Regions from separate parts of the Massilia endophytica genome, predicted to be linked through region 1. Evidence: predicted binding sites of a transcription regulator. Region 1 holds the regulator's gene; each other region holds the start of a gene.
The links. Region 1 encodes sigma-54, which starts transcription at its own class of promoters, with help from an activator protein. Its sites were predicted from a motif close to TGGCANGNAANCTGCTTT; they were not measured.
Positions count from the first base shown of each region.

Region 2: LSQ66_RS24575 (flavin monoamine oxidase family protein) is a predicted target of sigma-54. The motif match lies at 1,111-1,128, and genes of this name have one in related genera.
Region 3: LSQ66_RS18870 (pilin) is a predicted target of sigma-54. The motif match lies at 3,342-3,359, and genes of this name have one in related genera.
Region 4: LSQ66_RS08885 (EDSAP-1 family PEP-CTERM protein) is a predicted target of sigma-54. The motif match lies at 2,388-2,405, and genes of this name have one in related genera.

Region 1 covers NZ_CP088952.1:5,253,357-5,257,867, forward strand. Annotated here, with positions in the region: gene lptA (lipopolysaccharide transport periplasmic protein LptA) at 1-54, shown strand, start outside; gene lptB (LPS export ABC transporter ATP-binding protein) at 57-812, shown strand; gene LSQ66_RS24100 (RNA polymerase factor sigma-54) at 817-2,286, shown strand; gene hpf (ribosome hibernation-promoting factor, HPF/YfiA family) at 2,340-2,699, shown strand; gene LSQ66_RS24110 (LysR family transcriptional regulator) at 2,751-3,650, opposite strand; gene LSQ66_RS24115 (NAD(P)H-dependent oxidoreductase) at 3,736-4,511, shown strand, end outside.
Region 2 covers NZ_CP088952.1:5,369,601-5,374,111, forward strand. Annotated here, with positions in the region: gene LSQ66_RS24565 (Mu transposase C-terminal domain-containing protein) at 1-891, shown strand, start outside; gene LSQ66_RS24570 (hypothetical protein) at 897-1,070, opposite strand; gene LSQ66_RS24575 (flavin monoamine oxidase family protein) at 1,278-2,762, shown strand; gene LSQ66_RS24580 (c-type cytochrome) at 2,759-3,157, shown strand; gene LSQ66_RS24585 (RidA family protein) at 3,187-3,681, shown strand; gene LSQ66_RS24590 (TonB-dependent receptor plug domain-containing protein) at 3,734-4,511, shown strand, end outside.
Region 3 covers NZ_CP088952.1:4,114,628-4,119,138, reverse strand. Annotated here, with positions in the region: gene LSQ66_RS18885 (FHA domain-containing protein) at 1-396, shown strand, start outside; gene LSQ66_RS18880 (PAS domain-containing hybrid sensor histidine kinase/response regulator) at 406-3,114, opposite strand; gene LSQ66_RS18870 (pilin) at 3,410-3,868, shown strand; gene LSQ66_RS18865 (hypothetical protein) at 3,923-4,511, opposite strand, start outside.
Region 4 covers NZ_CP088952.1:1,972,168-1,976,678, forward strand. Annotated here, with positions in the region: gene LSQ66_RS08875 (XrtA system polysaccharide chain length determinant) at 1-129, opposite strand, end outside; gene LSQ66_RS08880 (EDSAP-1 family PEP-CTERM protein) at 198-1,157, opposite strand; gene LSQ66_RS08885 (EDSAP-1 family PEP-CTERM protein) at 1,391-2,332, opposite strand; gene LSQ66_RS08890 (N-acyl amino acid synthase FeeM domain-containing protein) at 2,550-3,296, shown strand; gene LSQ66_RS08895 (FAD-binding oxidoreductase) at 3,298-4,511, shown strand, end outside.

The DNA of each region.
Region 1 (4,511 bases):
ATCCAGCCGAACTCCAGGGCGGCTACCGCTCCTGCACCGGCGCCGGGGAAATAAGCATGCAAGGACAAAGCTGCGGCAGTACCCTCATCGTTCGCGGATTGCAGAAGAGCTACGGCAAGCGCCAGGTGGTGCATGACGTGTCGCTGCAGGTGGAATGCGGGGAAGTGGTAGGCCTGCTGGGACCGAACGGCGCGGGCAAGACCACCTCCTTCTACATGATCGTGGGCCTCGTGCCTTCGGACGCGGGCACCATCGACATCAGCGGCACGGACATCTCCAACCTGGCCATCCACCAGCGCGCCACCATGGGGCTTTCCTATCTCCCGCAGGAAGCTTCCGTGTTCCGCAAGCTCACGGTGGAAGAGAATATCCGCGCCGTGCTGGAGATCCAGAAGGTGGACGGCAAGGCCCTGACCAAGGCGCAGATCGACGAGCGCCTGGACACGCTGCTGGCGGACCTGCAGATCGAGAAGCTGCGCGAGAATCCGGCCCTGTCGCTGTCAGGCGGCGAGCGCCGCCGCGTGGAAATTGCGCGCGCCCTCGCCACCAATCCGCGTTTCGTGCTGCTGGACGAGCCTTTCGCTGGCGTGGACCCGATTGCGGTCATAGAGATTCAACGGATTGTGCGCTTCCTCAAGGAGCGCGGCATTGGCGTACTGATTACCGACCACAATGTGCGCGAAACGCTTGGCATCTGCGATCGCGCCTATATCATTAACCAGGGCAGCGTGCTGGCTTCCGGCCGCCCCGATGACATCATCGCCGACGAATCCGTACGCCGAGTCTATCTCGGCGAGCATTTCCGCATGTAAGGCCATGAAACAATCCCTGCAACTGCGAACGTCGCAGCATCTTGCGTTGACGCCGCAATTGCAGCAGTCCATCCGGCTGCTGCAATTGTCCACGCTTGAGCTGCATCAGGAGCTGGAGCAGCTGCTAACCGAAAACCCCCTGCTCGAACGTCTGGACGACCCGCTGGACCGCAGCGTGCGCCTTCTCGCCGACGGCGCCATCGGCCAGAGCGCGCCGGCGGCCACGCCAGCCGAAGGACCGCCCGGCGAGAACGGGCCGCAGGCCGAGGCCGCGCCTGCGGAAGCCGAACCCTACGAAGGCGACAGCGTGGCCGAGGGCGACAGCGACTGGTCGGGTTCGGGCAGCGGCAAGGCCCCGGACGACGAGGACGCGCGCCCGCAGCTGGAAGCGAGCCACCACAGCCTGCGCGACCATCTGCTGGAGCAGATGCGCGTCACCGTGCAGGAGCCGCGCGACCGGGCGCTGATGGAACTCATCATCGATGCGCTGGACGACAACGGCTATCTTGAAGAAAGCCTCGAGGAAATCCACGCGCGCATTCCGGAAGAGGCGGATGTGGAGCTGGAGGAGCTGCAGACGGCGCTCACGCTGCTGCAAAGCTTCGACCCCGTGGGCGTGGGCGCGCGCAACGCGTCCGAATGCCTCGCCATCCAGATCAGGCGCATGCCGCACATTCCACTGGTCACGCGCCGCATGGCCTTGTGCATCGTGGAAAAACACCTCACCTGGTTCGCCCAGCGCGACTTCAACAAGCTGAAGAAAGCGCTCGATTGCGACGAGGAAGATCTGCGCGAAGCCCAGGCCGTGATCCGCCGCTGCAACCCGCATCCGGGCGCCGCCTTCGCGCAGGATGCGTCAGACTATGTCGTGCCGGACGTGATCGTGAAGAAGGGCCGCAACGGCTGGGTCGTCACGCTGAACAACGACGTGATGCCGCGCCTGCGCGTCAATGCGCTGTATGCCAGTTTGCTCAAGCAGGGCAAGGGCGAAACGCAGATGAATGCGCAGCTGCAGGAGGCCAAGTGGCTCATCAAGAACATGCGCCAGCGGTTTGACACAATTTTGCGCGTTGCACAAGCAATCGTGGAGCGGCAGAAGAACTTTTTCTCGCACGGCGCCGTCGCCATGAGACCCCTTGTGTTGCGCGAAATTGCTGATACACTGGGTTTACACGAGAGTACTATTTCTCGCGTAACAACTCAGAAATACATGCTCACCCCACATGGGATGTTTGAGTTGAAATATTTCTTTGGTAGCCACGTCGCGACTGAAGCTGGGGGTGAAGCTTCCTCGACCGCGATCCGTGCGCTGATTGTGCAATTCACAGGAGCAGAAGACCCGAAAAATCCCTTATCCGACAGTAAGATTGCGGACATGCTAGGAGAACAGGGCATGGTGATTGCGCGACGTACTGTTGCCAAGTATCGCGAAGCCTTGAAGATCCCTCCCGTCAGCCTCCGCAAGTCCTTGTAGTGCATGGGCTCCCCGTGAGCCTTGTAGAGCGACATCATCTTTTAGGAGTGTGTATGAATCTCACCATCAGTGGACATCATCTCGAAGTGACCCCCGCGATTCGCGAATACGTCCAAAACAAGCTGGAGCGCGTGAGACGCCATTTCGATCAAGTGATCGACATTGCTGTCATCCTGAGTGTAGATAACCTCACCGAGAAAGAAAAACGCCAGAAAGCCGAAATCAACCTGCGCATGTCGGGCAAGACCGTGTATGTGGAGAGTTTGGCGCAAGACCTGTATGCCGCGATCGACACCCTGATCGACAAACTGGACCGGCAGGTCATGAAATACAAAGACAAAGTCCAGAACCACAACCATGATGCGATAAAGCATCGCGCCGAGACCTTGGAATCTCCGGCCAGCGCCGCATAAAACAGCGGCATCACCAAACAAGGGCGCACAGGCGCCCTTTTTTGTGCCCCTTCATTCCGCCACTGCCGCAGCAATCGTTTCGCGCAGCCACTTGTGCGCCGGGTCGCGGTGCACGCGCTCGTGCCACAGCATGGCCATTTCGTAGCCGCGAATCGGCACTGGCGCCTCCAGCTGCTGCAGTTCCGGCGCGTCGCGCAGCAGGCGCGAGGGCAGCATCGCCACCAGGTCGGTGGAGGCAAGCACCGAACGCAGGAAGAGAAAATGCGGCACCGACAGCACCACGCGGCGCGTGGCGCCAGCCGCCGCCAGCGCCTCGTCGCTCACGCCCGAGAAACTGCCGCCGCCGGGGGACACGATGGCGTGTTCCAGCGCGCAGAACTGCGCCAGCGTCGGCGCCTTCTTCAGTTTCGGATGCCCCTTGCGCGCCACCAGCACATAGCGCTCCGTGAACAGGGCCCTCCTGCGCAGTCCGGGCGGCGCCTCCTCGCTCGTGTGCAGGGCCAGGTCGATGTCGCCCTGTTCCGCCTGCCTGGCGATGCGGCTGGTCACCACGGGAAGGACCGCCAGCCGCGTGCCGGGCGCCTGCTGCCTCAGGCGGGGCAGGGCGGGCAGCAGAACCGCCGATTCGCCATAGTCCGCCGCCGCCACGCGCCAGGTATTGGCCGCTTCGGCGGGGGCGAAGTCTCCGGCCGGGCCCAGGGCCTGCTCCAGCCCCTGCAGGGCCAGGCGCAGCGGCTCGCGCAGCTCCTCCGCGCGCGCCGTGGGCTGCATGCCGCGCGGACCGGGCAGGAGCAGCGGGTCGCCGAAAATGTCGCGCAGCTTGGCGAGGTGCACGCTCACGGAGGGCTGGGACAGGTGCAGGCGCTGCGCCGCCCTCGTCACGTTGTGCTCGCTCAGCAGCACGTCCAGTGTCACAAGCAGGTTCAGATCGATGCCGCGCAGATTAATCACAGTAATACCTGGAATTCTATTAATTCATTTCCACTATACCTGAGAAATTCGTAAGCTGCCTTCTCCTTATTGTGAAAGCTCAGCCATGAATATCCTGCTCATCTACGCTCATCCCGAACCAACTTCGCTCAACGCCGCGCTTCGCGACTTCACCGTCGGCCGCCTTCAGGCCGCGGGCCATACCGTGGTGGTGTCCGACCTGTATGCCATGGAATGGAAAGCCCGGCTGGACGCGGCCGACACGCTGGCCCACGAGCCCGGCCAGCCGTTCAAGCCCACCACCGCCTCGAAGCATGCCTTCGAAAACGGCCTGCAAAGCGCAGACATCGCCGCCGAACAGGCGAAGCTGCTCGCGGCGGACGTGGTGCTCTTCCAGTTTCCGCTGTGGTGGTTCTCCATGCCCGCCATCATGAAAGGCTGGTTCGAGCGCGTGTACGCCTATGGACTGGCCTACGGCGTGGGGGAGCATTCCGACCGCCACTGGGGCGACCGCTACGGCGAGGGCAGCTTTGCGGGCAAGCGCGCCATGCTGATCGTGACCACCGGCGGCTGGGAATCCCATTACGGACCGCGCGGCATCAATGGCCCCATCGAAGACATCCTCTTCCCCATCCACCATGGCATGCTCCACTACCCGGGCTTCGACGTGCTGCCGCCCTTCGTGCAATACCGCGTGGAACGCATGGGCGAGGAACGCTTTGCCGCCATCTGCGAACAGCTGGGCCAACGGCTCGATACGCTCGCAGATACGCCGCCCATTCCCTTCCGCAAGCAGAACTTCGGCGACTACCTCATCCCCTCCCTGGAGCTGCACCCCGACCTCGCGCCAGGCGCCGCAGGCTTCGCCGTCCACGTCGCATA
Region 2 (4,511 bases), 120 kb from region 1:
GCAAGGGTGGCCGCACCCGGCGCGCCCGGCGAAATATTCCATCTGGAAGTGGCATGCGCGGATGTGCAGCTCGTATCGCATGCCGACCGCAGCCTGCTTGCAGGCAGGCCAAACCTGTATGTGGTGAGCGACGCCTTCAGCGGCCTGGTGGCCGGCGTGTATGCCAGCCTGGAGGCGCCGTCATGCCAGCACGCCCTGATGGCCATTGCCAACTGCGCTGCGGACAAGGCAGGCTTCTGCGGGCGCTACGGCCGCAGCATTGATGCGTGCGAGTGGCCGGCCCGGCATCTTCCCGCCGTGCTGCAGGCGGCACCGGAACTGCTGGCGAAGAAGGGAGAAGAGAGCCTGCTCAACAACTTCGGTGTGCGCTGCGTTCCCGCCAGGCCGGCGCCGGGAGCATGGAGGCAAGCGGTGGAGAAGCGCTTCGGTCTGCGCGATGCGGCGGAAGGCCCGCCCGATACCCCCACGCTTGGCCCCCTGGATGCGGCCATCGACATCGGCCAGTTCACGCGCATTGTGATCGACAGCGTGATCGAACATAACCTGGGCCAGCGGGATGGACCTGCGCCGGTGCAGCTCTGGGATTGGGGCCTGCGCCAGCGGGGCTCGCAGCTGCGGCAGTATCCTGAAGAGGTGGTGCGCTGCTGCCTGCTGCCCGTGGCGGAAGCGGCGGTGACCCCCGAAGGCATCTGCCTGCACGGCGCCTATTACAGCTGCGCCCTGGCCGTGGAGCAGCGCTGGTTCGAGCGCGCCCGCAGGCGCGGGCGCTGGCACGTGCGCGTGGCCTATGACGTGGACGATCCCGATACCATCTATCTGCTGGACGCGGCTTCACCGCTGCAGTTCCAGCCCTGCCGCATAAGCCGCCGCAGCCCGCCTGCGCAAGCCTGATTCCTTCATCCCCCCCCAGCAGTCCGCAGCACGCCGCCGGAAGGCCGCGTGCTCTTTTTTTGCATTGCAATGGTGCGCCGCGCCATGCGCCGTTTTTTTCTGGTGAAGAAAAACAAAGTGCATTGAAGTAGGCCTTTCTTCTGCTTGGCTTCTTCGATGACGGCCTGGCCATGAAACATGTTTATTCGGTTGAAAAAAAGAGTGCTTTCGCATCTGCCGTGGCATGCCGATTGCTTTGGTACAGGTAAGCAAGTGGCACTGCCAGGTTTTTCCAATAGAAGATGAGGAAGCAGATGCAAAGTCCAAACACACGGCGCGCATTCCTGCACCGCGCCGCCGCAGTAGGTGGAACAGGGCTCCTGTTGAATACCCTGGATGCGTGGGGAATGGGAATCGCCTCCCGCATCACGGCGCCTCCGCTCCTGAGCGGCAGCGGCAAGGGAAAGTCGGTCGTCATCCTGGGCGCCGGCCTGGCGGGCATGACGGCAGCCTATGAGTTGAACAAGCTCGGTTACCGCGTGCAGCTGCTGGAAGCGCGCCGCTTTGCGGGCGGCCGGTGCCAGACGGCGCGCAAGGGCTTCACGCTGACGGAGCTGGGCGGCGAACCCCAGCGCTGCGAATTCGACGAAGGCCACTATATCAACCACGGGCCATGGCGCATTCCCCTGCACCACCAGTCCACGCTGCATTACACGCGCGAGTTTGCCGTGCCGCTGGAGGTCATGGTGAACGACAACGACCATGCCTTCGTCTATCTCGAGAATGGCGGGCCGCTGTCGCGCCGGCGCCTGCGTCCGGCGCAGATCAAGGCCGACATGCGCGGCCATGTGGCCGAACTGCTTGCCAAATCGGTCCAGGACCATACGCTGGACCGGAAGCTGAGCGAGGACGACCAGCGCCTCCTGCTGGACTATCTCGTGCACGAAGGACAGCTCGACAGCGGGGACCTGCGCTACAAGGGCCGCAGCGGCAGGGGCTACGCCGTCAATCCGGGCGCCGGCATGAATCCCGGGCCTGGCCTGGCGTCGGACCCTTTGGGCTTCCGCGACCTGCTCGCCTCCCACGTGAGCAATGTGTACAGCGCGGTACAGGACTTCCCGATGCAGAACACCATGTTCCAGCCTGTGGGGGGCATGGACGCGATTGCAAAGGCTTTCGAAAAGCGGGTGGGCCGTTTCATCCGCTATCAATCGGAGGTGCAGACCATCCGCCATGGCGAGAACAAGGTCATCGTGGGCTACAAGGACACGGAAAGCGGCAGGCAGCACAGCGCCGTCGCCGACTACTGCCTGTGCGCGATTCCCCTGTCCGTACTGCGCATGATCGATACCGATTTCTCCGGCAAGTTCAAGGCGGCCGTCAAGTCCGTGTCCTACGCGCCCGTCGGCAAGATCGGCTTGCAGATGAAGCGCCGTTTCTGGGAGGAGGACGAGCACATTTACGGCGGCCACGTGTTCACCGACCTGAAAGGAATCAACACCATCTCCCTGCCTTCCTCGCAGTGGCAGAAGAGGAAGGGCGTGCTGCTCGGCTACTACAACTACCAGACGGCCGCCATCGAGATCAGCGCGATGACGCCGGCGGAACGCGCCGAATTCGCGCTCGCTGCGGGCGAAAAGATATTTCCGGCTTACCGCGAATCGTTCGAAAAGGCCTTCTCCGTCGCCTGGCACCGGGTGCAATACAACCTGGGCGGCTGGGCGGAATGGAGCGAGGAAGCGCGCAGGAGCGCCTATCCCGTGCTGCTGGAAGGCGAAGGCCGCGTGCTGCTCGCCGGCGAACATCTGAGCTATCTGACGGGCTGGCAGGCGGGCGCCATCGAATCGGCGTGGCAGCAGCTGGCCAGAATCCATGAAAGGGCAAGCGCATGAGGCTGACGCAGACCGTTGTTGTGGCAATCCTCCTGGCGTCCGCCCTGCCTCACGGCGTGCTGGCGGCCGATGGCAAGGCGCTGTTCGCCGCCAACTGCGCGGCCTGCCATCAGGCCAGCGGCAGGGGCATTCCGGGCGCCTTTCCTCCGCTGGCGGGCAGCGCCTTCGTGCAGGGCCCTGCCGACGAGGTGGCGGCGGTGCTTCTGAAGGGGCGCGGCGGGATGCCCGATTTCAGCGCAGTCCTGAACGACGAGGAGATCGCAGGAGTGCTGAGCTACGTGCGCGGCAGCTGGGGCAACAAGGCGGAGGCGCTGGACCAGGCCAGGATCGCCGCGCTGCGCAGCCAGCTCCAGGTGCCCGCGTTCGCGGGCGGCGCCATGTCGAACAAGCACTGACCCTTCCACCAACAGAAAGAGAGCACTCCATGAAACCTCGTTTTGCGCAGGTCCTGTTGCTGTCCGCTGCCCTCGCTGGCGGCTCCGCCCGGGCCCAGGACATCGTGCGCCACAAGATTCCCGGCTCCGATTTCCCGATCGCCCAGGCGGTCACCCTGCCTCCGAACGCCACCATTCATTTCATCAGCGGACAGGTGCCGCCGGTCATCGACAGGAGCGCCCCGGCCGAGTCGCTCGCCGCCTACGGCGATACGAAGACGCAGACGGTGGGCGTGCTGAAGAAGATCGAGGAAGTGCTGAAGTCCATGGGGCTCGCCATGGGCGACGTGGTGAAGATGCAGGTCTTCCTCGTCGGCGATCCCGCCAAGGGCGGTCGGGCCGACATCAAGGGCTTCATGGAGGCCTATACCCAATTCTTTGGCGGCCCCCAGCCCAATCTTCCGGCGCGCGCCGTGATGCAGGTGGCGGCGCTCAACGTGCCCGGCTGGCTGGTCGAGATCGAAGTGGTCGCCGCCAAAAAATAGTTCGTTCCACTCCTGCAGTCCTAGTTGTTCTATACCTAAAAAGGAAAGATCCATGCACAAGGGAATCATCAAAACGGGCGCCGCCGCCATGGTCCTGCATTCGGGCCTGGCATTTGCAAATCCAGAGCCGGCGGCAGCGCCGGAGCCTGCGGGGCAGGCAGAAAGCGCGGCCGCTGCGCCGGTCTCGCTGAGCGCCGTCATCGTGACGGGCACGCGCGCCAGCGGGCTGAAAGCGGAGAACAGCGCGTCGCCGATTCAGGTCCTCGATTCCGCCTCGCTGCTGCGCACGGGCCAGCCGGACCTGATCCAGGCCCTGGCCCAGAACCTGCCTTCGTTCACGGCCCAGGCTTTCGGCGGCGACACCGCCAACCTGACCCTGTCGGCCCGGCTGCGCGGCCTGAGCCCGAACAATACCCTCGTGCTGGTCAACGGCAAGCGCCGCCATGGCACTTCGAACCTCGCCGTGCTGGGCGGCGCCTACCAGGGCGGCGCGGCGGCAGACCTGAACTACATCCCCCTCGCCGCCATCGACCATATCGAGGTGCTGCAGGACGGCGCCGCCGCGCAGTATGGCACCGATGCGATTGCGGGCGTGGTCAACATCATCCTCAAGTCCAACAACAAGGGCGTGAGCGGCAACGTCAACGGCGGCGGCTACGCGGATGGCGGCGGCCATACCGGCGACGGCACCGCCAATATCGGCTTCACCCCTGCGCAGAACGCCTTCATCAGCCTGACCGCCGAGTCCAAGTATCACGGCTACAGCGACCGGGGCGGCATCGACCCCCGCGTGCTCGATCCAGGCAATATCAAGAAGATGCCGCTCCTGC
Region 3 (4,511 bases), 1.1 Mb from region 1:
GACCTGCACAGCACCAACGGCACTTTCGTCAACGGCCAGCGTGTGGCCAAGCACATCCTGCAGGACAAGGACGTGATCACCCTGGCCAAGTACAAGATCGCCTTCGTGGCGGATGGCATCCGCCCCGCCGCGCCGGCGGCAGCGGCGCGTATCGAAGTGCTGAACGGAAGGAGCGCGGGAAAGCAGCTGGCGCTCTCCAAGGCCCTGACCAGCCTGGGGCGGCCCGGCGTCCAGGTGGTGGTGATCGCCCGCACGCCGCAGGGCTACTCGGCCGCGCACACAGAGGGCAGCGAGGCCCCAACCCTCAACGGCAAGCCGCTGTCGCGCGAGCCGCAGCGCCTGGCCGATGGCGATGTGCTCGATCTCGGCGGCACACAGATGGTCTTCCGCGGCTAGCACAGCCCCCTACATGCGGTTCCCCGGCTGCAGCGCCTTCTGCAGCGATGCCACATCCACCGGCTTCACGAAATACTGGTCGAAACCGGCGGCCTTCGCCAGCACCTTGTCCTGCGCCTGGCCGTAGCCGCTCACCGCGATATACATCGCATCCTTGTGCTCCGGGCGCGCATGGAACTGGCGCGAGAGCTCGTAGCCATCCAGGTCCGGCAGGCCGATATCGAGGATGAAGACGTCGGGATGCATCTCGGGCGCGTGCTCCAGCGCACCGCGTGCATCCGCCTCCACCGCCACATGGTGGCCCTGCGAGCGCAGCAGGGTGGCAAGGGACTGCGCGGCATCGGCGTTGTCGTCCACCAGCAGGATCTGCAAGGGCGATGCGGCGCCGTGGCCATGGCCGTCCGCGGTTTCCGTCTCTTCCACGCTGCCTGCCTTGGAGAGAACGGGCAGCGTGAGCTCGAAAGTGCTGCCCTTGCCGGGACCATCGCTCTTTGCCGTCACTTCGCCGCCATGCAGGCCCGCGATGCTGCGCACCAGGGCCAGGCCGAGACCCAGCCCGCCCTGCGAGCGGTCCGGCGTGCGCTCCGCCTGTGTGAACAGCTCGAACACATGGGGCAGCAGCGCCGCGTCGATGCCGATGCCGTTGTCGCTCACGCTGATGCGCACGTGCCCGTCGTCCACGTCCATCGCCAGGCGGATCTCGCCGCCCTGGGGCGTGTACTTGGCGGAGTTATTCAGGAGGTTCGTGACCACCTGCACCAGGCGCGTACGGTCGCCCAGCACCAGGGGATGGGACGAGGCCAGGCGCGTCGTGAGCACGTGGCGGCGCGATTCGATGAGCGGCATCGATTGCTCGATCGCGCTGTTCAGCACAGCCTTCACATCCACTTCGTTCCGGTCGATGGACACGAGGCCGCGCGTCACGCGCGACACATCGAGCAGGTCGTCCACCAGCTCGGTGAGATGCTTCACCTGGCGCGAGATGATATCGCTGGAGCGGCGTACCATGTTCTCGTTCTGGCCCGGCAGCTTGAGCAGCTGGGCGGCCGTGCTGATGGGGGCAAGGGGATTGCGCAGCTCATGCGCCAGCATGGCAAGGAAATCGTCCTTGCGGCGGTTGGCATGCTCCAGCGCCTCCTCCGCTTCGCGCTGGGCGGTGATATCGGTATTGGTGCCCAGCCAGCGCACCACCTTGCCATCAGCGCCGCGGATCGGCATGGCGCGCGACAGGAACCAGCGGTAGCTGCCGTCCGCGCCGCGCAGCGGGAAGGTGTCTTCCCAGACTACCTGCTTTTCCACAATGGCTTCGCGGTATTTGGCCACCACGCGCTGCACATGGTCGGGATGATGCACCTTCTCCCAGCCGTAGCCCTTCATCTGTTCCAGGGTGGTTCCCGTATAGGCGAACCAGCGGTTGTTGTACCAGAAGATGAAGCCACCGCTGTCGGCCATCCATGCCAGTTGGGGAATGTTCTCGGCCAGGGTGCGGAAGGTCGCTTCGCTTTCCTTCATCGCCTCCTCCGCCAGCTTCTGATCCGTAATGTCGATCACCACGCCCGGCATCCAGGTGGGACTGCCCTGGCGGTCGTGGTGGACTTTGGCGCGCGCGTGGATATAGCGGATTTCCCCGCGCGCGTTGCGCAGGCGGTGCACATGCTGGAAGGGCGAGCCCGTTTCCAGCGCCTTCGCGATTTCGGCCTCCACGGAGGCCACGTCGTCCGGATGGACCTGGCGCAAATAGGCGCTGACCGGGCCGCCGTGCGCCTCCTCCTCGGACACCTGGAACAGGCGGGCGAAATTGCGGTCGGCGTAGATCCTGTCCTGCTTCAGGTCCCAGTTCCAGGTGCCGATTTCGGCCGCTGTCAGCGCGGCCTCCAGACGGTACTGGGCATCGCGCAGTTCCTCCTGGGTCTGCTTCCAGTCATGGATGTCGGTGCTGGTGCCCATCCAGCGCACGATCTCGCCCGCCTCGTTACGCACCGGCAAAGCCCGGCCAAGCACCCACCGGTACTTGCCCGAACGGTGGCACAGGCGGAACTCGGCTTCATAGGGGGCGCCCGTGGCCAGGCTGTGCTGCCAGCGTTTCCAGGCGCCCTCGATATCGTCCGGATGAAACACCTTGGTCCATTCGTCTCCCATCGCCGAATCGGCGGAACGGCCGACGAACTCGTACCACTGCTTGTTGAAGTAATCGTGGAAGCCGTCGGGCAGGGTGGACCAGACGATCTGGGGAATGGCATCGGCAATCTGGCGGAAATGCGCCTCGCTGCTCTCCACCGCCTGCTGCTTGCGCACCTGCTCGGTCACTTCGACCACGCTGTGCAGGATGCAGACCACATCCCCGGCGCGATCCAGCACCGGCGTATTCACGGGATCCCAGTACCGTTCCTCGAATTCTCCGCTCTCCGAGCCGCGCACCGGAATATCGTATTTCTGGACCGGCATCTTGTCGGGCGCCTTGTTGCGCAGCACCCGGCTCAGGGAAGCGCTCAGGTTTCTTACCCCGGTGGCCGCGGGGGCCGCAGGATTGTCCGGGAAGGCCTCGAACAGGCCGCGGTCCAGAAGCATCTCCCGCGTCGCCTTCGTCGCCTGCAGATAGGCCTCATTGACCGCAAGGATGGTGAGATCGGGCCGCAGCAGGAGATAGGGCACTGGTGTCGACTCGAACAGCAGTTCGAAATCCGGCCTCAGCGTATGGGAACGGTTGGAACTATTCATTCACACACATTCCTCCGCGAAAGGATAGCAGGAGCGCTACATTGTGGAATGTATGCGCCGGTCGCCGCGAAAGACGCGTTCCTGTTGGCTGGGGGGACTGACAAATTTCGTCAATCTGTCAGTTTCTGGCGGCGATGTGACAATCCTGGCGCGCCATTTTGACAAATTCTGTCAACGATTGTTATCGAAGCGATCATGTTTTGCCGGTTTTAGGCCCCTAATTGGGCTGGCACGCCGATTGCTCTACCTCAAGTGTGGTACCCAACACCGTGTTCAAAACCTGAGGAGTCGCAAAATGAAATCCATGAAAATGATGAAGCAACAAGCACAAGCCGGCTTTACCCTGATCGAACTGATGATCGTCGTGGCGATTATCGGCATTCTGGCCGCCGTGGCAATCCCCGCCTACTCCGACTACACCATGAAAGCCAAAGCCAGCGAAGTGAACTCGATCACCGCTCCGGCCCGCCTCGCTATCGGCCAGGCCTTCAATGAAGGTACCCTGTCCGCCAGCACCACCAATGCCACCCTGGGTCTGGAAGCTGCTGCCAACATCAAGAGCGCTTACGTGAAGTCCGTGACTGCCGCTGGCACTTCCGACACCGTCGGCACCGTGACCGCCGTCCTGACCGGCAACAGCACCATCGAAGACAAGACCGTGGTCTACAAACTGACCTGCGCTCCCGGCGTTGGCTGCAAAACCACCATCGACGCTACCAGCACCCTGGACGAAAAATACCGTCCGAAGGTCTAAGCACCTGGCATGATCTGAAAATGGCCGCGCAAGCGGCCATTTTCTTTTCCGGGGCTATCCTGCTGGGCACTTGAACCGCGCGTTAGCGGTGGACACCACCCTGCCGGGATATGTTTCCTCCCACACTTCGGGGTCGCCCGGCTCGCTTCCCACGGTATCGGCGCCAACGCCAACATCCACCAGGAACAGGTAAGGCGGCGCCTCCCCCGGCCAGCAGCCGTCGGTACATTTGAGCCGAAAAGTCATTTCGTACTTTTTCGGGACGCGCAGTTCAGCCGACTGGCTATAGCCTGGCTCGAACATCCTTCTGTACAGCCGCTTCTTGCCTTCCGGGCTCAAGTCGAACCACTTGCTGCCATCCTTTTCCCACGGCTCCCAGCCCCCTGCCTTGAATTGCTTCTGCAGATCTTCCAGCACGACTACTGCCTGGTCAAAGGACAGTTTTTCCAGCATGGGTGATGTGGAGACTGTGTCTACCACATTGTGCATGTAGCCTACGAGAGCGAACTTCGTGGGGGGGAGAACAAATCCGTGTTGCGGGTCATTAAAGCAGAGCACCACGGCAGGTTCGGTGACGAAGGTTTCTCCAGACTGAATGTGCAGATCGTTGCTTGGAGCGTTTGAGCGTTCCAGCACTGGATAA
Region 4 (4,511 bases), 2.1 Mb from region 1:
GTCGTCCGGCAGCAGCAGCACCTTGATCCAGCCCAGGGTGGCCACCAGCCACATCACCACCACCGCATACCAACGGTACTGCCAGATGCCTTTCAGGCTGGAGAGTACCTGCTTGACGATGTCTTCCATTTCCGGCCTCTCTGCTTCCGTGTGGTGCATCTGAGCCGATTATATGGATCGGCTCGTTTGGTTCCACGCTAACCCGCAAGGGCCTTGTGGCAGATCAAAGAGCGGCGGCTCGCCAGCCGCATGCCCAGCAAACCTGCCGCCACAATCGCCAGGGTGCCCGGTTCAGGCACTTCCTGTTGCCGGGCATTGGCCAGGGTGTTGTGCTGGATGGTGATCTGGTAAGTGGTGCCGGCAGTCAGCAACGGCGTCACCTGCGAGAAGGAGAAGGTGGTCAGGGCCGCGTTGTACGAGGTGGTGCCGGGCGCAGCGTCGGTACGGCTGACCACGCTCAAGCCGTTCAGTTCGGCCGGGGCGAAGCTGAAGACGGACAGTCCGGTGCTCAGGTTCACAATGTTGATGCTCCAGGACAGGCGGGCATTGGCGTTCGAGCTCTGGCCCGCGCCAGCCGACACCCAGGCCTGGGTATAGGGCGTGGCGTTGAAGGCGACCGTCATGGTGTCCGACGCGCCCAGCGCAAAACGGAAGGTGGTCGACGTGCCCACGTCCGAGTTGCCGGACGCGTCCTGCATGTTCATCTGGGTCGCCGCGTCCGCCCGGGTCTGGGCGTGGGCCCCGGCGGGGGCGCCGTTGATGGAGATCGACGAGCCTTGCAGGCGCTGGTCGGCATAGCCGAAGTTGCCCGGAGCCGGAGGCGGGCTCGCAAAGGGCGTGAAGTTGTTGCTGGGCAGCGGGAAGCAGGGGGTGCCCACACACTGGCGGGCGACGTCCGGTGCTCCGGCCAGAATACCCAGCGAGGAGGAGCCGTTCGAGAACACGCCGTTCAGGGCGGCGGTGGCATGGGCGTCGTTCGTGCCCTGCAGGGCCGCGAAGTTGCTGGTGCTGAAGGCCGTGCCGTTCGAATGCAGGAGGCGGAAGTTGTTGATGTCCAGAATGGCGGAGGCAAAGGTGTCGGCCCGGGCGCTGCCCACGACGGCCAGCCCCAGGGCGGCGGCCGCCGCGACCATCAGGCATTTTTTGATCGGGTGCATGGCGTACTCCCCAAAGAGTTGTCGGACACCGGTCAGTGCCGATGCTTCGTATGAAGCAGCAAACATGCCAGAGAAAAATCATCAAATAATCAAAGACTTGCGCAGGTCATGCCAGCCCCGCCTGAACGGATGGAAAGAATGCCGACAGTTACGGCCGCGCGGGCGGAGAAAAAAACGGCGTACCGTCGAGCGAGTGACGGCACGCCGCAAAGTGACGACGGGAGAGGACCGGTTCAGGTTTTACGGCGGCGGCTGACCAGCGACATGCTCAGCAGGCCGGCTGCCACGATGGCCAGGGTGCCCGGTTCAGGCACTTCCTGCTGCAGGGCATTGGCCAGCGTGTTGTGCTGGATCGTGATCTGGTAGGTGGTGCCGGCCGACAGCAGCGGCGTCACTTCCGAGAAGGAGAACATGGTCAGGGCGGCGTTGTACTCGGTGGTGCCGGGCGCAGCGTCAGTACGGCTGACCACGCTCAAGCCATTCAGCTCGTCCGGTGCAAAGCTGAAGACGGACAGGCCGGTGCTCAGGTCCACGATGTTGATGCTCCAGGACAGGCGGGCATTCGCGTTCGAGGTCTGGCCGGCGCCGGCCGACACCCAGGCCTGGGTAAAGGGCGTGGCATCGAAGGCGATCGTCATGGTGTCCGAGGCACCCAGCGCGAACTGGAAAGTGGTCGAGGTGCCCACGTCCGAGTTGCCCGAGGCATCCTGCATGTTCATCAGCGTCGCGGCATCGGCGCGGGTTTGGGCGTGGGCGCCAACTGGGCCGCCGCCGATCGAGATCGAGGAGCCGGTCAGGCGCTGGTCGGCATAGCCGAAGTTGCCCGGGGACGGGGGCGGGCTGGCGAAGGGGGTGAAGTTATTCTCGGCCAGCGGGAAGCAGGCGCCGACGCATTGGTGGGCCACATCGGGGGTGGTGCCGCTCAGGATGCCCAGCGACGAGGCGCCGTTCGAGAACACGCCGTTCAACCCGGCCGTGGCATGGGCATCGTTGGTGCCTTGCAGGGTGGAAAAGTCCGCAGTGCTGAAGGCAACGCCGCTGGAATGCAGGAGGCGGAAGTTGTTGATGTCCAGAATGGCGGAGGCGAAAGTGTCAGCCCGGGCGCTGCCCATGGCCGCCAGCCCCATGGCGGCGGCAGCCGCCGTGACCATCAGGCTTTTCTTGATGAGGTTCATGGCTTACTCCCAAAAGAGGATTTTCGGTCACCGGTTTGGCGCCGATGGCCTCTTTTGAGCAGCAAATGTGCCATCAAAAAAAACTGCTTTGAAATCAATGCCTTGCCAAAACGCGGCCGGGCCCGGCCTGAGAAATGACAAAAACTCCGACATTTGCGGAACTTCACTCAGCCATAGGGGTCGAATCTGCATACACCAACCACAGCAAGGAGAAAACGTGCAGCCATTCGACGACGCCATCATTTCCTTTGAAGCAGCCGGAGCTCTGCGGGACCTGGTTATTCGTGAAGCACCTGAAACCGACTCCCATACCCACCCGATCGATACGCAGGTCTTCCATATACGGATGGCCAGCAACGAAGGCAGGCGCGAAGCCGCCAGCCTGCTCCTGAGGAAAATGTACGGATGGCGTGGCTACGATGTCGAAGCCGATACGAGCCACGTCATGAACCGCATTACGCTGTATGCGGAAACCGCCGGAGTCACCGTCGGGACCATGTCGCTCTGCCTGGACGACCCGCAGCTGGGCCTGCCGGCGGACGAGAACTACCGGGACAAGCTGGACGAACTGCGGGCCCAGGGCCGCCGCCTGTGCGAACCGTCCCGGCTGGCGATCGACAAGGACGTCACCAAGCGCGTGTTCGCTGCCCTCATCCACATTTCCTACATCTACGCCCACAACATCCACGGCTATACCGACTACGTCATCGAGGTCAATCCGCGCCACGTCGCCTTCTACAAGCGCATGCTGGGCTTCCAGGACTTCGGCGGCCAGCGCCAGTGCACCCGGGTCGGCGCCCCGGCCGTGCTGCTGCGCCTGGACCTGAACCATATGGGCGAGCAGATCCGCAAATACGGAGGCCAGATGGAGAGCCAGGGCAACGAACGTTCCTTCTATCCCTATTTCTTTCCCTTGAGGGACGAGCCCGGCATCACCACCCGCCTGATCCAGGGAAGGGACTGAGATGGCGGCCGCCGAAGCCCTGCGGGCCTGGCGCAGCCTGCTGGGCGACGAACGCGTGCTGGACGACGCTGCCACCCTGCACCGCTACGCCGCCAGCACCTCCTCGTGCAGCACGCGGCCCCTGGCCGTGCTGCGGCCGCGCAGCACGCCGGAAGTGCAGGAACTGGTGCGCATCGCCGCCGCCCACGGCACGCCCCTGTACCCCATCAGCACGGGGCGTAACTGGGGCTACGGCGACGCCTGCGCGCCGAGCGACGGCCAGGTTATCGTGGACCTGGGCGGCATGAACCGCATCCTGGAGGCAAGCGCCGAGCTGGCCTACGTCGTCATCGAACCCGGCGTAACCCAGGGCCAGCTTTCCGCCTACCTGCGCGAGCACGGCCTGCCCATGTGGATGGACAGCACCGGGGCCGGGCCGGACACCAGCCTGATGGGCAATATCCTGGAACGGGGCTTCGGCCACTCGCCCTACGGCAACCGCTTCGCCAACGTGGCGGGCATGCGCATCGTACTGGCCAGCGGCGAAGTGCTGGATACGGGCTTCGGCCATTTCCCCGGCGCCGTCAACCAGCGCGTTTTTCCCTATGGCATCGGGCCTTACCTTGATGGCCTCTTCACGCAATCGAGCTTCGGCATCGTGACCTCGCTCGGCCTGTGGCTGATGCCGAAAACCGAAGCGCTCAACCATTTCCTCTGCGGCGTAGCGGAACACGAGGACATTGCGCCCGTCGTCGACGCCCTGCGTCCCCTGCGCATGGATGGCACCTTGCGCAGCATCCTCCATATCGGCAACGACATGCGCGTGATCTCGGGCGGCGCCGTGTACCCGCGCGACAAGGCAGGCGGCGCGCTGCCCCTGCCGCAGGCCTTGCGGCGCGAGATGCGGGCGGCCGCGGGCATCGGCGCCTGGACCGTGTCCGGCGCGCTGTACGGCAGCAAGGCCCAGGTGGCGGCCGCCCGCGCGGCCCTGCGCAAGGCCTTGCGGCCCACCCGCGCCAGCCTGCGCTTCCTCGACGAAGGCAAGCTCGACCTGGCCGGCCGCGTCGGCAAGTTGCTCGGGAACACTACAGCCGGGCGCAAGCTGCGCGCCAATGTGCAGCTGGGACGTTCCCTGTTCGAGATGAACCGGGGCGTACCCAACGGCCGCTTCCTCGCAGGCGCCTACTGGCGCCGCCGCGCAGGCCTGCCGCCGGACTTTCCCGAGCATGCCAATCC